4 regions of the Telluria sp. ZB4P34 genome follow, and region 3 is predicted to be linked to each of the others. Evidence: predicted binding sites of a transcription regulator. Region 3 holds the regulator's gene; each other region holds the start of a gene.

Region 1 (3,921 bases), on a different contig from region 3:
AGCAGCTTAACTTGGCCGGAGGCAGCTACTCGTTACCGATTTTGCCCTCAGCGAATACGACCTTCGCGGCCTTCACGGTCTTCACGGCACCTATTGCGTTCGGCCAACCAGAATAGAAATCAAGGTGGGTAAAATTCCGATATTTCTTCAAGCTTAACGCCATTGTCGAGCGCCCTGTTCAGATAATATGACACCTCGGCTGGTGGTTTCTGCCAATCAAACTGCGCAATGTGTATGCTAACGATCGATTTTAACTTCGCCGTTTCTTATCGCAGATAGAATTTTTCCTTGCAGCAGTGCTGTAGCATTGCACGTTGCCGATAGATGCTGTAGCATTTCATCGAAGTCTTTTGGCTCATAACATAAGTCTATCCCGTCCTCGTTTCGAAAAAGGAGGTCGTTTGGATAGTTTTCGTGAAATAACCAAGCTGTATGGGCACAGAAGTTTCGTTTTTTTGCCCCGCTCTTGATCCTATTTTTAACGAGACTCCACTCGTCAGCCAAGGCAGGGGTCAAGTAACGAAGGAGTAGCCGATCAATAATCTGCAAACGTTTATGGATTGAATCTATTTCTTCCATAATCACCATCGAATTTCTATCGTGCCGAACACTGATGCCGCCACCTTCAGTCACAACGTGCGTCCCCATAGCTGCGCTTAGCATTCTCGAAAGATATTCCTCAACCATAGCCCACTCCAGCAAGATAGCAGAGATCCTAATTGCGCAGTCGACTCTGCCCATGATGTTTGCTGCGCCTCCCTGCACCCGGCTACCTATTTGCACGACTTTTGGCATTGTTTCCTCAACTTAGACTCTTCACGTGACCTATCAGTTAATATAAATCAAAAATTACTTAGCAGCATTATATTCAGAGGTAAGACCGTACAATCTTGTTCTCTCCAAGTCGAAAAATTTCCAACGGATGGCTTGAGACCCGCATGGTTGGGCACGGATTTATGAAGTTTCGTTGGAAAAACAGAAACTCAAGGTCTTGATTTAAAAAGGAAAATTGAGATTTGACGGCTGGATTGTGATTCCTGTCGTCGTGGGTTCGAGTCCCATCAGCCACCCCAAGAATTCAGCAGCAATAGCAAAGGGTTACACGCTTCCAGCTTGTAGCCCTTTCTCTTTTTTGGAAGATCGATTCGAGGTTTTCGAAAGTCTTCCAGCGCAAGGTACGAGAGAAGGCAATCAAGGGAGAAGAACCGGCACGCGAGTATTGGGCTAACCACCCCGCGTGCCTGTTGAAGTGCGAACAAGCGCAGCTGACCGCCGTTGCTTACGACTTGCGGCGGCGTGCGAATGCCAGGCCGGCCAAGGCCAGCCCCATCAAGCTGATCGAGCCTGGCTCAGGGACCTCCTCAGCCAATGCCAAGTTAAACACAGCGAAATTCTTGTGCGGCATTTGCATGGTGTCACTGGCAAAAATCGACTGATGGACTTGGACCTCATCCGTCATTCCAAATAGAGCCATATAAGCGCTGAAATTTAGAATCTCTGTGGCTGCGAGATTGCCATTCGCCGAATACGCGTATGGAATGACGGTATGGCACACGCCATTATCGGCACAGCCGAATGTTTTTTTGGCGTCGGAGTCGAAGTTCCCGGTCAAACCGTCGACGAACACTTGTGCCAGCAGTGCCTGAGCTGCGAGCACGGCGTTATCACTGGTGGTGAATGCGAATGCTGAGTTGGAACATCCGTCAAACAGCGATTCGCACGAGCCATCCATGAACTTGACGTCGTACAGCGTTCCGGCAACATCGACGTTCTTTGCACCAGTCAAGATGCCGTTGCTGTCCACTTGAAGGATCGCTGCTGCACTTGCTTGAGAAGCTGCAAGAATTGCACAGCTAGCGATGAAGGTGCGAAAGAACGGCAAGATTTTCATGATTTCCTGGCAGAAGTAGATAGATTGAAGTGACATCGGCGCGACTGGTGTAGGCAATTCTCTAAAGCAAATATCGTGCCGTAAAGAAAATATTCATTGCTGACAGTTACTTAACTAAGTCAGCGCTGACTTGGCGACCTATACTGTAAGAAATTTCGACAAGAATTAGTAATTGCCTGCGATCAGCTTCCCTTGATATATAGAGATCCTGTGTCTTTGCGCTGCTGGCGACCAGCAGTGCAGGAATGTCCCGATTAGCCTGAAGAATGGAAAAGGCAGGCAAATGCCTGCCCTCTTAAACAAAGGAAAGCCGGATCAGGGATTTGCCACCAGGCTGAAATCGTCAAACGTCAGGTTGTAGTCATCCCCTGCCGCGCCGACTGCCCCCAGTATCTGCAACTGGGCCGCCGCATTCGTCACCGGTGCGGTGAACGTGTACGTGAAGGTGCCGGTCGTCGGTGTCAATGCCGCAGTCACGTCCAGGTAGCGGGCGAAGCTGCCGCCGTTCTCGCCAATCACTACCCCAACCGTCCTGGCGACGCTGGCGGCGCCTTTGAAGACTAGGGTATAGCTGCTGCCCTTGACCAGTGAAATGTTCGGTTGGTTGAGCTGCACATGCCAGTTATTCCCGGGATCCACGTCGGTGACCACCAGCCGCGCACTGCCATTGACGGTCGACGCGACGAGCGAACCCGTGCCGGGGCTGGCCCAGGTGATCCAGTTCGGCGCCAGGTCGCTTGAGAAATCGCCGTTCTTCAACAGGTTCACACCAACGACGGGTCCGCTTGGTGCGTCCGCGGCGCCGATGTCTTCGACCACGACATTGTCGATCCACACCAAGTTGTTCCCTGCTTTCGCCAGATTGAACACCACGCGCGCGCCATTGTTCGTGGCGGACGACATATCGAAGGTCCGTGTGAACCTTTGCATGCCCGTCGTCAGCTCGGCAGGATGGTCGCCGCCGGAATAAGACTCGAAATTCCGGTCCTGGCCGGCGCCCACGGTATAGCTCATGCTGCGGTTGGTAGAAGCGCGTGCGTCGAAGCTGATCCGGTACTTGCGCCCTTCTTTCAGCGGAATATTGTTGTGCTGGAGCTGGACGTTCCAGATTTCGGCGCCGGGGTTCGTGATGTCGATCTTGAGCGCCCCGCCGTCGTTACTCGCGTTGGCTTCGCCATTCAGTTTGAACAGGTTCCAGAAATAGGAATTACTGGCGCCTGCGATGGTCTCCACATCCGGGTTCTGCGCGACGATGGCGTTGGTCGCGGTCCAGTCGAACGAGGGGTTGTAAACCAGGTTGCCGTTGACTGCGGGACGGGCAACCGTCGTCGCCGGTGTCCACGGATATTTCATCTCCGGGCGCGGACCGGGATCGCGCTTTTCGTCGGGCAGCGAGGACCAGCGGATATAGTCGATCGCCATCTCGGCCTTGTCGGGCGTCGTGGCGTCCGGATTGCCGTCGAAATTGCCGCCGACTGCGAGATTGATCAAGAGGTAGAACGGCTTGTCGAACGGAGCTGGCCAGGGATTCAGATCATCGTCGCTATCCGGCGGATTGACGTTCGAGCTCCACCATTTCGTCTGCGTCGCGGTGACGACGCCGTCGATCGACCACTTGATTTCGTTTGAGCGCCATTCCAGCGTGTAGGTGTGCCACTCGCTGACGGTGCCGCCGTTGGCGATGGTTGCCTCCTGGCCCGTGTAGATATTGCGCGGCCACATCCCGCCGTAATGGAGTGTCTGGGCGATCTTGGTCGGCTTGCTCCCCATCCCTTCCATGATGTCGATCTCGCCATTGGCCGCCCAACTTGCGTAGGGATTGCCGACATTATCTTCGGGTAGCATCCAGACTGCCGGCCACAGGCCTTTGCCCACCGGCAGCTTGGCGCGGAATTCGATCTTGCCGTAGGTGCGACTGAATTTGCCGGCGGTGCGGATGCGCGCGGAAGACCATGTGAAGGTCTGGCCTGCGTTACCGCCGGCAGTCGTGCCGATCACCGGTTCCTTGCGCGCGGTAATGATCAGGTTGC
Region 2 (3,921 bases), on a different contig from region 3:
TGGACGAAGAAGATCCGGCGGAAGTCGAAGCATCGAAGTTCGACCTGGCTTACATTTCGCTCGACGGCAACATCGGCTGCCTGGTGAACGGCGCCGGCCTGGCCATGGCTACCATGGACACCATCAAGCTGTTCGGCGGCGAGCCGGCCAACTTCCTGGACGTCGGCGGCGGTGCAACCGCAGAAAAAGTGACCGAAGCATTCAAGATCATGCTGAAGAACCCGGGCCTGAAGGCCATCCTGGTCAACATCTTCGGCGGCATCATGCGCTGCGACGTGATCGCCGAAGGCGTCATCACCGCATCGAAAGCTGTGTCGCTGCAGGTGCCGCTGGTCGTCCGCATGAAGGGCACCAACGAAGACCTGGGCAAGAAGATGCTGGCCGACTCGGGCCTGCCGATCATCGCCGCAGACACCATGGAAGACGCAGCGAAGCAGGTCGTTGCCGCTGCCGCTGGCCAAGCCTAATTCGCGAAGGAATACAACATGTCCATTCTGATTAATAAAGACACCAAAGTCATCACCCAAGGTATCACCGGCAAGACCGGCCAGTTCCACACCCGCATGTGCCGCGACTACGCGAACGGCCGTGAAGCCTTCGTGGCAGGCGTGAACCCGAAGAAAGCTGGCGAAGACTTCGAAGGCATCCCGATCTACGCATCGGTCAAGGAAGCCAAGTCGGAAACCGGCGCCACCGTGTCGGTCATCTACGTCCCGCCGGCAGGCGCTGCCGCTGCCATCTGGGAAGCCGTCGAAGCCGAGCTGGACCTGGCAATCTGCATCACCGAAGGCATCCCAGTCCGCGACATGATGGAAGTCAAGGACCGCATGGCCAAGGCCGGCTCGAAGACCCTGCTGCTGGGCCCGAACTGCCCAGGCCTGATCACCCCGGACGAGATCAAGATCGGCATCATGCCGGGTCACATCCACCGCAAGGGCCGTATCGGCGTCGTGTCGCGCTCGGGCACCCTGACCTATGAAGCAGTCGGCCAACTGACCGCACTGGGCCTGGGCCAGTCGTCGGCAGTCGGTATCGGCGGCGACCCGATCAACGGTCTGAAGCACATCGACGTGATGCGCATGTTCAACGACGATCCTGACACCGACGCCGTCATCATGATCGGCGAGATCGGTGGTCCGGACGAGGCGAACGCTGCTCAGTGGATCAAGGACAACATGAAGAAGCCGGTCGTCGGCTTCATCGCCGGCGTCACCGCGCCTCCGGGCAAGCGCATGGGCCACGCCGGCGCGCTGATCTCGGGCGGCGCCGACACCGCGCAAGCCAAGCTGGAAATCATGGAAGCCTGCGGCATTACCGTCACCAAGAACCCGTCGGAAATGGCACGCCTGCTGAAGGCCATGCTGTAATCCTGACCAGTTGGTAAAAAAGCGGGGAGCGTGAGCTTCCCGCTTTTTTTTCGTCTTCTCATGACGTGTTGACCTGTGAGATGGCGGCAGTCATCCCAAATTTCTTCCAAGGATGACAAATTGCGTTACGTAAACTGTCCACGTGACAAAAATTGCTGGGCTGTGCTGACAAATTTTGTCACAGCTCAAGCCAAAACTTGCGTTGGCACGTCGTTTTGTTATCTCCGCACTAATAAAATCAGCATTTTTGGGGCTGGCATACGGCTTGCATATAAGAAAGCGTGGCAACAAGCAGTAACCCAATTACCTGACACACCACCCTGGAGAGATAGAAATGAACATCCAACAAATGCGCAACAAAAAAGCTGAAGGCGGTTTCACCCTGATCGAACTGATGATCGTCGTTGCGATCATCGGCATCCTGGCAGCCGTGGCGATCCCGGCATACCAGGACTACATCGCCAAGGGCAAGGCGACCGCCGCTTACGGCGACATCGCCGCCGGTAAGACCGGTTTTGAAATGGCTGTCGTTGAAGGCAGCGCTGCCGATGCAGCGGAATACCTCAGCAAGGCTGGCCTGGCTGCCCAAACCGGTAACTGCAGCACCATCGCAGCAACTGTTCCTGGTGCCAACACCGCCGTCCTGACCTGCACTATTGCCAGCCCGGGCCGTCTGGGTGAAGCACCCACCATCTCGCTGCACCGTTCGACCAAGGGTATCTACACCTGCGTGACGAGCGGCTTCGAAGAAGAAGACAAGTACCTGCCGGCAGGCTGCCTGACCGCTGCTGGTGAGGACGACGCCGACGCATAATAGCGACCCGACCTGAGACCGCGACAGCGGTCCTTGAGAAAGAGACCGCCCTGGCGGTCTCTTTTTGCTTAGGCGAAGCGAACGAAGCAACTTAACGGCATCTGGCTTACGGGTTCAGACAAGGTCCAGCCAAGATAGGCGCCGCCATTCCCATTCCGCGAACCATTGAAAGGGAAGGGGACGGCATACAAAGGGCCGCAATGTACCACGGGCACTACAACGAAACAGGTGAGCGGGCTCGACGGTGAATTTGGCGAGACTCTGGGTAGCCAATCGTTTTACAATTGCCGACTGGAAATCACAACCGCGCACGCGGCGCATTATTCGGAAGATCACCATGGCCACCGTCAGGATCACACTATCGCAGGGCGTCGTCGACCAGCAACGCGCAATGGCTGCCCAGGATCCGGTGACCAGCGGGCACGTGGGCAGCATGATCGATTTCTATACCGCCACGCTCGCAGGCATCGAACAGGATTACGCACAGTTCTCGTCATGGAACATGCTCGGCGCCTCACTGCGCACGAGCTACGCGGACGGCGCCGTCGGCGTGTATTCCGGCCTGGTGATGGAGAACCCGCTGGCCCCGCGCGGCCGCGCCAGTGTGACCGGCTTCGATTTCAGCAAGCCGGGACTGGTCGAGCTGGCTGTAACCGGCAAGATGAGCTACGACTACGACATGAGCGGCGCTGCGCTGGTGTTCAACCCGGTAGCGGAAGGCATGAGCATCCATGGACTGCGCGTCAAGACCCTGCTGCCGGCCTCCAGCCCGGATTACGACCCGATCCTCGGCAATCTCACGGTATCGATGAATGGCGCGCTCAGCCTGCAGCCGGACGGCGAACTGCGTGGCAGGATCGACCGCATCGACATCGCTGCGGACAAGTTCGTCCGCTCAGTCTCGATAGAAGGCGACTTCCAGCTCGGGGAGACCCTGCTGGGCGCTCAGGCTGCCCCGGTGTTCGAAGGCGCCCTGACCGCCTTCAGCACGACTTTCCACGACGGCAGCCTGATCAGCGTCAGCAATGCCGGCATCGTCATCCGGCCCGGCGAAACGATCGAGCAGGCCATCCTGCGCGGCTCCGACGGCGAGGACGACATCAGCATCGACCTGCCGGCCACGATCTACGAGGACATGGTCGTCGCAGCGGGCGCGGGCGACGATACCATCGCGCTCAAGGGCGGCGGTGGGCGCTTGAGCGTGATGGCCGGCGACGGCAACGACCTCATCAGCCTGCTGGGCGACCGGCAGATGGTCGACGGCGGAAACGGCGCGGACACTGTCAAGCTGGCCGGCGTCCGGGCCGACTACGTTCTCAGCCGCCTTCCCCAACCGATCAACCCGGATCCGCGCTATCCGTCGGTGGCGCAGTTCACCGTGACCGACAAGAGCGGCGCGCTCAGCTCGCTGCTCAATGTCGAGCGAATCGCTTTCGCCGATGCGACGCTGGCGCTCGACATCGACGGCAATGCCGGCCAGGCCTACCGCCTGTACCAGGCCGCCTTCGACCGCACCCCCGATACGGGTGGCCTGAGTTTCTGGATCAACAGCATGGATCGGGGCGTCAGCCTGAACGAAGTTGCGGCGGCCTTCCTGACGCAGAACGAGTTCAAGGCAGCGTACGGCGGCAGCCAGTCGAACCTGGAACTGGTCACGCGCTTCTACCAGAACATCCTGGGGCGCGAACCAGAAGCGGCCGGCCGCGACTTCTGGGTCCACCACCTCGATGACAAGACGGC
Region 3 (3,921 bases):
GGCGCAAAGCAATGACGGCATCGATGACGGCGGCGCAGGCCACGGCGCGCGAAGGCTGCAGCACCCTGCTGGTCAAGGGCCTGCAGAAGAGCTACGGCAAGCGCCTGGTGGTGCGCGACGTCTCGTTGCAGGTCGAGTGCGGCGAAGTGGTCGGCCTGCTCGGCCCCAATGGCGCCGGCAAGACCACCTCGTTCTACATGATCGTGGGCCTGGTGCCGTCCGATGCCGGCACCATCGACATCAACGGCACCGACATCTCCAGCCTGCCGATCCACCGGCGCGCGGTGCTGGGCCTGTCCTACTTGCCGCAGGAAGCCTCGGTGTTCCGGAAGCTGACGGTGGAGGAGAACATCCGCGCGGTGCTGGAACTGCAGCGGGTGGACGGCAAGCCGCTGGGCAAGGACCAGATCAACGAGCGCCTCGACACCCTGCTGGCCGAACTGCAGATCGAGAAGCTGCGCGAGAACCCGGCGCTGTCGCTGTCGGGCGGCGAGCGGCGCCGGGTGGAGATCGCGCGCGCGCTGGCGACCAACCCGCGCTTCGTCCTGCTGGACGAACCCTTCGCGGGCGTGGACCCGATCGCGGTGATCGAGATCCAGCGCATCGTGCGCTTCCTGAAGGAGCGCAACATCGGCGTCCTGATCACCGACCACAACGTGCGCGAGACGCTCGGCATCTGCGACCGCGCCTACATCATCAACCAGGGCGCGGTGCTGGCCTCGGGCCGCCCCGACGACATCATCGCCGACGAATCCGTCCGGCGCGTCTACCTCGGCGAACACTTCAGGATGTAATGAAACAATCCCTGCAGCTCCGCACCTCGCAGCATCTCGCGCTCACGCCGCAACTGCAGCAGTCGATCCGCCTGCTGCAGCTGTCCACGCTCGAACTGCAGGCCGAGATCGAGCAGATCCTGCATGACAACCCGCTGCTCGAACGGCTCGACGATCCGCTCGACCGCTCGGTGCGCCTGCTGGCCGACGGCGCGATCAACAACGCGCCCGCCAATGGCGAAGCGCCGCAGCCGGGCCAGCAGGAGGAGCAGGCCAAGCCCGAGGCCGAAGGCCACGAGGAGGGCCTTGAGGCCGAACGCGGCGAGTCCGAAGGGGACTGGGGCAGCGAGGGCGGCGGACGCGGCGACGGCGACGAGGACGGCCGTCCGCAGCTGGAAGCCGACTCCATCACGCTGCGCGAGCACCTGGCGGAGCAGATCCGCCTGAGCGCCTGCAGCGCGCGCGACCGCGCACTGGCCGAACTCGTGATCGATGCGCTCGACGACAACGGCTACCTGGACGAGCCGCTGGACGAGATCCATGCGCGCCTGCCGCAGGAACTCGAGATCGGGATGGACGAGCTGCGCTGCGCGCTGGCGCTGGTGCAGAGCCTGGACCCGGTCGGCGTCGGTGCGCGCAGCGCGGCCGAATGCCTGGCGCTGCAGATCCGCCGCATGCCGGGCGTGCCCCTGGTGACGCGGCGCCTCGCCCTGAAGATCGTCGAGGGTTACCTGACCTGGTTCGCGCAGCGCGAATACACCAAGCTCAAAAAGGCGCTCGACTGCGACGACGAGGACCTGCGCGAAGTGCAGGCCGTGGTCCGCCAGTGCAATCCGCATCCCGGCGCGGCTTTTGGCGCGGGCGTGTCGGATTTCGTGGTGCCGGACGTGATCGTGCGCCGCTCCAAGAACGGCTGGCAGGTAGCACTGAACCCGGAAGTGATGCCGAAGCTGCGCGTGAACTCCCTGTACGCCAACCTGCTCAAGGGCGGAAAGAGCGAAAGCCAGATGGGCGCGCAGCTGCAGGAAGCGAAGTGGCTGATCAAGAACATGCGCCAGCGTTTCGATACGATCCTGCGTGTCGCCGAGGCAATCGTCGAGCGTCAGCGCAACTTTTTCAGCCACGGCGCCGTCGCCATGCGCCCTCTTGTTTTACGCGAGATAGCTGATACACTAGGCCTACACGAGAGCACGATTTCTCGTGTCACAACGCAGAAATACATGCTGACCCCGCACGGCATGTTCGAGCTGAAGTACTTCTTCGGAAGCCATGTCGCCACCGAAGCGGGGGGAGAAGCCTCCTCGACGGCGATCCGCGCTCTCATAGCGCAATTGACAGGAGCAGAAGACCCTAGGAATCCTCTATCCGACAGCAAGATCGCGGAGATGCTCGGGGAACAAGGTATGGTCATTGCGCGCCGGACGGTTGCCAAGTACCGCGAAGCGCTCAAGATTCCGCCCGTCAGCCTCCGCAAATCCCTGTAAAGCTACTGCCCACTCTCACCTTGTGGCGCGGGCAGGGCACCTTCCCAAAGGAGTGTGTATGAACCTCACCATCAGCGGCCACCATCTCGAAGTCACCCCCGCCATCCGTGAATACGTTCAGAATAAGCTCGAGCGCATCACCCGCCATTTCGACCATGTGATCGACACCCACGTGTTCCTCGCCATCGATAACCTCACTGAAAAAGAGAAACGGCAGAAAGCCGAAATCAATTTGCAGGTATCCGGCAAGATTTTGCATGTCGCCAGTGCGGCGCAAGACCTCTATGCGGCGATCGACACGCTCATGGACCGGCTGGACAGGCAGGTTCTAAAACACAAATCCATGCTGCAAGACCATAACCACGTGGCGCACAAGCGCCTTCCGGACATCGGAGAAGCTGAAGCCGCGTAACGCAGTTCCTGCGAACGGGCTGTAGCACAACAGCAAGGGCGTCTGAGGGGGCGCCCTTTTTGCGTTTGTAAGGCCTGTTATTTTTCTCCGCTTCCGGATTTGTACAAATGTTCTGTAGAATGCATGTCTTTTCGATCACAGACATTGCCATGACCGAATACGTCCTGACCCGCGTCGCCAACCGCACCGGCGTCATTACGCTCGACCGGCCGAAAGCCCTGAACTCCCTCTCGCTCGACATGGTGCGCGACCTGACTGCCATCCTGCTGCAATGGAAAGAGGATGCCGGGGTCGATGCTGTAGTCATCACGAGCACCAGCGAGAAGGCCCTGTGCGCGGGCGGCGATATCCGCTTCTTCCACGAGATGGGCCAGGTGGGCCCGACTGGCGGCAGCGCGCTGCTGGAAGACTTCTTTACCGAAGAATACGCGCTCAACCACCTGATCCACTTTTATCCGAAGCCCTATATTGCCGTGATGGACGGCGTGGTGATGGGCGGCGGCATGGGCATCGCCCAGGGCGGCCCGGACTGCGGCCTGCGCATCGTGACCGAGCGCACGAAGATGGCGATGCCCGAGGTGAACATCGGCCTGTTCCCGGACGTGGGCGGCAGCCATTTCCTGTCGCACGCGCCGGGCCAGCTGGGCCAGTACCTGGGCCTGACCGGGCTCACCATCGGCGCCGCCGACGCGCTGTACGTGGGACTGGCGGACGTGTTCGTGCCGGGCGCCGAGCTGGGCGGCCTGATGGCGCTGGTGGCATCGACGCCGGGGCGCGGCTTGCCGGGCGCAATCCGCAGCTACGCGGCGCAGTTTGCCGGCCAGGTGGGCGCCAGCGAACTGCAGGCGCAGCGCGGCGTGATCGACGCGCACTTCGGTGCGGCCTCGGTGGACGCGATCATGGCCTCGCTGGCGCGCGACGAGAATCCGTTCGCGCAGAAAGCGCTCAAGGCGATGCGCCAGCGTTCACCCCTGATGATGTGCGTGACACGCGAGCTGCTGCAGCGCGGCGCGTCGCTGGATGTGGCGGACTGCCTGCGCATGGAACGCAACCTGGTGCGCCGCAATTTCGAGCACGGCGAAGTGCTGGAAGGCGTGCGCGCGCTGGTGATCGACAAGGACAACCAGCCGAAGTGGAATCCGCCGACGCTGGAAGAGGTGACGCCGGAGATGGTGGCGCGGTTCTTCGAGCCGGTGTGGCCGGCGTATGCGCATCCGCTGCGGCATCTCACGTAGGGTGGTCGGCTCGTGAA
Region 4 (3,921 bases), on a different contig from region 3:
GATCAACAGCGGACCGGACGGCGGGCAGGAGGTCTATCACCTGCACCTGCACATGTACGGCGGCAAGCGTCCGTGGCGCGGTCTCGGCACCTGAGTTTTAATGGGGGCAAGACGCCCCTACATGGCGTATACTGAAACGTACGCTTTCCCGATTTACAGGCGCAGGCGCCTTGCAAGGAGAAAAACATGGGCTCGTTTAGTATTTGGCACTGGGTGATTGTCCTGGTCGTCGTGATGCTGATTTTCGGCACCAAGAAGATCGGCAACATCGGTTCCGACCTCGGTAAGGCCGTCAAGGGCTTCAAGGACGGCATCAAGAGCGACGACGACAAGGCGAACACGCCGGGCAACACCACGGGCGCCCAGTCGACCCAGCAGGTGGCCGACAAGTCGACCATCGACGTCGACACCCGCGAAAAGACCCGTCATTAATCGTCGGGCATGATCGATCTCGGACTGTCGAAGCTGGCGATCATCGGTGTTGTCGCGCTGATCGTCATCGGGCCTGAAAAGCTGCCCAAGGTGGCGCGCATGGCGGGCACCCTGTACGGGCGCGCCCAGCGCTACCTGCACGACGTGAAGTCCGAGGTCAGCCGCGAGATCGAACTCGACGAGCTGCGCAACCTGCACAAGGACGTGCACGAGAGCGCGCAGTCGTTCAAGTCCGAGGTCGAGCAGTCCATGCACAGCCACGTCGACGAGGTCGAAGCGATGTGGGACGGCAGGGAACACGTTTCCTCGTCATCCTCCTTGCACTCGTCTTTCGTGAGCACCGCCGCCATTGAACGCAAGGCGCGCGATTTCCGCCGCAAGAAGCTGGTACGTACTTCGGCAGTGCCGGCCTGGTACAAGCACCGCAACGGCGGCAAGACCCATGTGCTATCCGGCGCCGCACGCGTACGCAAGTTCCGGCCCTCCAGCAAATCCAAGATTTCCTTTTTCTAGATGACCGACGAAGCTGCAGGCGAAGACACCTTCATTTCCCATCTCGTCGAACTGCGTGACCGCCTGGTCAAGGCGTCGATCGGGATTGCCCTCGCCTGCGTGGCCCTGTTCATCTGGCCAGGGCCGTCGGAGGTCTACGACCTGCTGGCCGCGCCGATGGTCGCTGCGCTGCCGGCCGGCTCCACCATGATCGCCACCGGCGTGATCTCGCCCTTCCTGGTGCCGATGAAGGTTACGCTGCTGCTCGCCTTCATCCTGGCGCTGCCCTGGGTGTTCTACCAGTTGTGGGCTTTTGTTGCCCCCGGCCTGTACACGCACGAGAAGCGCCTGGTGTTGCCGCTGGTGATCTCGTCCTCGCTGCTGTTCATTGGCGGCGTGGCATTCTGCTACTTCTTCGTGTTCGGCCGGGTGTTCCAGTTCATCGGCGAATTCGCGCCATCCTCCATCGCGGTGACGCCGGACATCGAGAACTACCTCGACTTCGTGATGTCGATGTGCCTGGCCTTCGGCTTCACCTTCGAGGTGCCGGTGGCGGTGGTGATCCTGGTGCGCATGGGGATCGTCAGCATCGAGAAACTGAAGGAAATCCGCTCCTACGTGATCGTCGGCGCCTTCGTCATTGCCGCCATCGTGACCCCGCCTGACGTGGTCAGCCAGCTGGCGCTGGCCATCCCCATGTGCCTGCTCTATGAGCTGGGCCTGCTGATCGCGCCGATGTTCTCGCGCATGACGCAAGCGCCGGAAGAACACGCCTGACACGGCCAGTCCGGCCGTGTACCACTACATTTGTCTCGTCGGAGAATTTTACAATTCCGCCAGGTGATGTCACGACCTTAAAATTAAGTCATTGTTTTTAATACAATGTTCCTGACGGCACGATCTTTGCTTATTGATAAGCTATTGCCACGTTAGGAAATTCAATGACCATTTCTCCCAATCTCTCCATCAAGCGGCTGATCGCCGGTCTGTCGCTGGCAATCGCCAGTTCCTTCGCCTCGGCGGGCGTACTCGAGAATTTCGATAGCGGGACCGTGCACGCCGGCTGGAACAAGAATGCAGGCACGGTCTCCGCTGCGGCGGCGCACGACGGCGCTTTCGGCCTGGTCATGGATTCGCACGACTGGATGGTGAACACGGGCTTCGCCGTCTCCAAAGGCGACACCCTGTCGGTCTGGCTGCGTCCCACCTTCTCGGCCAGCCCCAACGCTTTCTATTTCGGATTCGGCGCCGATGCCGACGGCACCCATTCCTTCGTGGCGGCCCCCGCCAGCGAGGAGTTGCTGTTCCAGGACAATGCCGGCTACGGCTTCGACATCCCCGACATCGCCGTCGCGCCACAGACCTATACGTCGAGCTGGTACAAGGCGGTGATCAGCTGGCATACGGACGACAGCGCGACCGGCTACCTGTACGGCGAGGATGGGGTGACGCTGCTGAATACGCTGGATGTCACCGGCCTGGTCCGCTCCTCGGGCGGCATCGCCCTGCGCGGCTTCGGCGGCTGGCACATCGACACCATTTCGGTGGAACAGGGAAGCGAGGTGCCCGAGCCGGCCGGCATGGCGCTGCTCGGCCTCGGCCTGGCAGGCCTGCGCCTGGCCCGCCGCCGGCGCCGCGCCTGAACCGTCCCAGGTCGCGCCTGGCCCGCATCGCCTCCGGTACGGGGCGGCAGGCCAGGACGGCGGCGTTTACTGCATCAGTTCCGCGATCATCTTCACCGGCGCATTGCCGTAGCTGAGGAACTGGTCGTGGAATTCCTTCAGGTTGAAGCGCTCGCCCAGCTGCTGCCTGCGGCGCTCGCGCAGCTCCATGATCTGCTCGTAGCCGCTGTAGTAGCTGGTCAGCTGCACCGACGTGAGCGTCACGCGGCGCCACTTCTCGTCCGCTTCCTGGCGCGTCTGGAAGGCCTGGCGCACCAGCAGGTCGATCGCTTGCGGCTGCTGCATGCCGAGCACGTGGACGCTGTAGTCGAGGATGGTGTTGGTCACGCTGCGCAGGTTCCACTTCGAGTACATCAGCCACATCTCGGGTGCGTTGTCGCCATAGCCGGCTTCCAGCATCATGCGCTCGCCGTACACGGCCCAGCCCTCGACCATCGCGCCGTTTCCGAACAGTGACTTCACCAGCGACGGCGAGCGGTTCGCATGCACCAGCTGGGCATAGTGGCCCGGAATCGCCTCGTGGATGTTCAGGATCTGCAGGATCCACTCGTTGTATTCGCGCAGGCTGCTCTCGGCCTGTTCAGGCGTGAGGTTGTCGAGCGGCGTGACGTTGTAGTACGTCTTGTCCTTCGGGCGATAGGGGCCGGGTGCATCGATGCTGGCGCCGGCCACGCCGCGCTGGTACATCGGGGTCTCGCGCACTTCCAGCGGCTTGCCGGCGTCCAGCGTGAGCAGGTTTTTCTCGGTGACGAACTCGTGCAGCGCCGGGATCTGGCGGCGGATCTCGGGCAGGAAGTTCTCGCGCGAGACATGGCGCGCGGAGAGTTTGTCGATCATCATGCCGATCTTCTGGAAGCGGTCGCGCGGCTTGGCCACGCCCGCCATGTAGCGCGGCCAGAGTTCGTCCGAGATCGTGTCCATGCGGGTGAGCAGTTCCTCGCGCGTGGCGAGCGCCTTGCGGAAGGTCTGTTCGGCGCTGCTGGACGACTGGATCTCGAGGGCGAACTTCTGCTCGTACAGCTCCTTCCCGGCGCGGAAGGGGCGCGGCGCATTTGCCCCACCCTTGGCATTCCTGTCCAGCGCGTCCAGGAAGTCGACATAGGCCAGCACCGCGGTGCCGGCGTTGGCGATGCGCTGCGCAAAGATCGCCTTTTCCTGCGCGTTCAGGTTCGACTCCTGCGCCGCCTTGCCCAGGTCGGCCAGCACCGCGATGGTGCCGGCGGCCTGCGCGATGGCGAGCTGGGTGTGCTCGCGGGTCGGGTTGACGATCGAAGCCTGGGCTGCAGCGTAGTAGGCCGGCACCGTGGCCAGGCGC

What was found. Region 3 encodes sigma-54, which starts transcription at its own class of promoters, with help from an activator protein. Its sites were predicted from a motif close to TGGCANGNAANCTGCTTT; they were not measured.
Region 1: a site for sigma-54 is predicted at 1,955-1,972, ahead of AC56KL_RS13775 (PEP-CTERM sorting domain-containing protein). Genes of this name have one in related genera too.
Region 2: a site for sigma-54 is predicted at 1,622-1,639, ahead of AC56KL_RS14945 (pilin). Genes of this name have one in related genera too.
Region 4: a site for sigma-54 is predicted at 1,817-1,834, ahead of AC56KL_RS18660 (PEP-CTERM sorting domain-containing protein). Genes of this name have one in related genera too.

What each region holds. Positions count from the first base shown of each region.
Region 1 covers NZ_JCASIF010000007.1:97,557-101,477, forward strand. Annotated here, with positions in the region: gene AC56KL_RS13770 (hypothetical protein) at 238-795, opposite strand; gene AC56KL_RS13775 (PEP-CTERM sorting domain-containing protein) at 1,280-1,891, opposite strand; gene AC56KL_RS13780 (carbohydrate binding domain-containing protein) at 2,207-3,921, opposite strand, start outside.
Region 2 covers NZ_JCASIF010000008.1:149,603-153,523, reverse strand. Annotated here, with positions in the region: gene sucC (ADP-forming succinate--CoA ligase subunit beta) at 1-467, shown strand, start outside; gene sucD (succinate--CoA ligase subunit alpha) at 486-1,367, shown strand; gene AC56KL_RS14945 (pilin) at 1,702-2,181, shown strand; gene AC56KL_RS14940 (DUF4214 domain-containing protein) at 2,519-3,921, shown strand, end outside.
Region 3 covers NZ_JCASIF010000032.1:113-4,033, reverse strand. Annotated here, with positions in the region: gene lptA (lipopolysaccharide transport periplasmic protein LptA) at 1-15, shown strand, start outside; gene lptB (LPS export ABC transporter ATP-binding protein) at 12-794, shown strand; gene AC56KL_RS23075 (RNA polymerase factor sigma-54) at 794-2,257, shown strand; gene hpf (ribosome hibernation-promoting factor, HPF/YfiA family) at 2,316-2,669, shown strand; gene AC56KL_RS23065 (enoyl-CoA hydratase/isomerase family protein) at 2,819-3,904, shown strand.
Region 4 covers NZ_JCASIF010000013.1:106,707-110,627, forward strand. Annotated here, with positions in the region: gene AC56KL_RS18640 (histidine triad nucleotide-binding protein) at 1-94, shown strand, start outside; gene tatA (Sec-independent protein translocase subunit TatA) at 187-432, shown strand; gene tatB (Sec-independent protein translocase protein TatB) at 442-945, shown strand; gene tatC (twin-arginine translocase subunit TatC) at 946-1,701, shown strand; gene AC56KL_RS18660 (PEP-CTERM sorting domain-containing protein) at 1,866-2,567, shown strand; gene AC56KL_RS18665 (DUF885 domain-containing protein) at 2,634-3,921, opposite strand, start outside.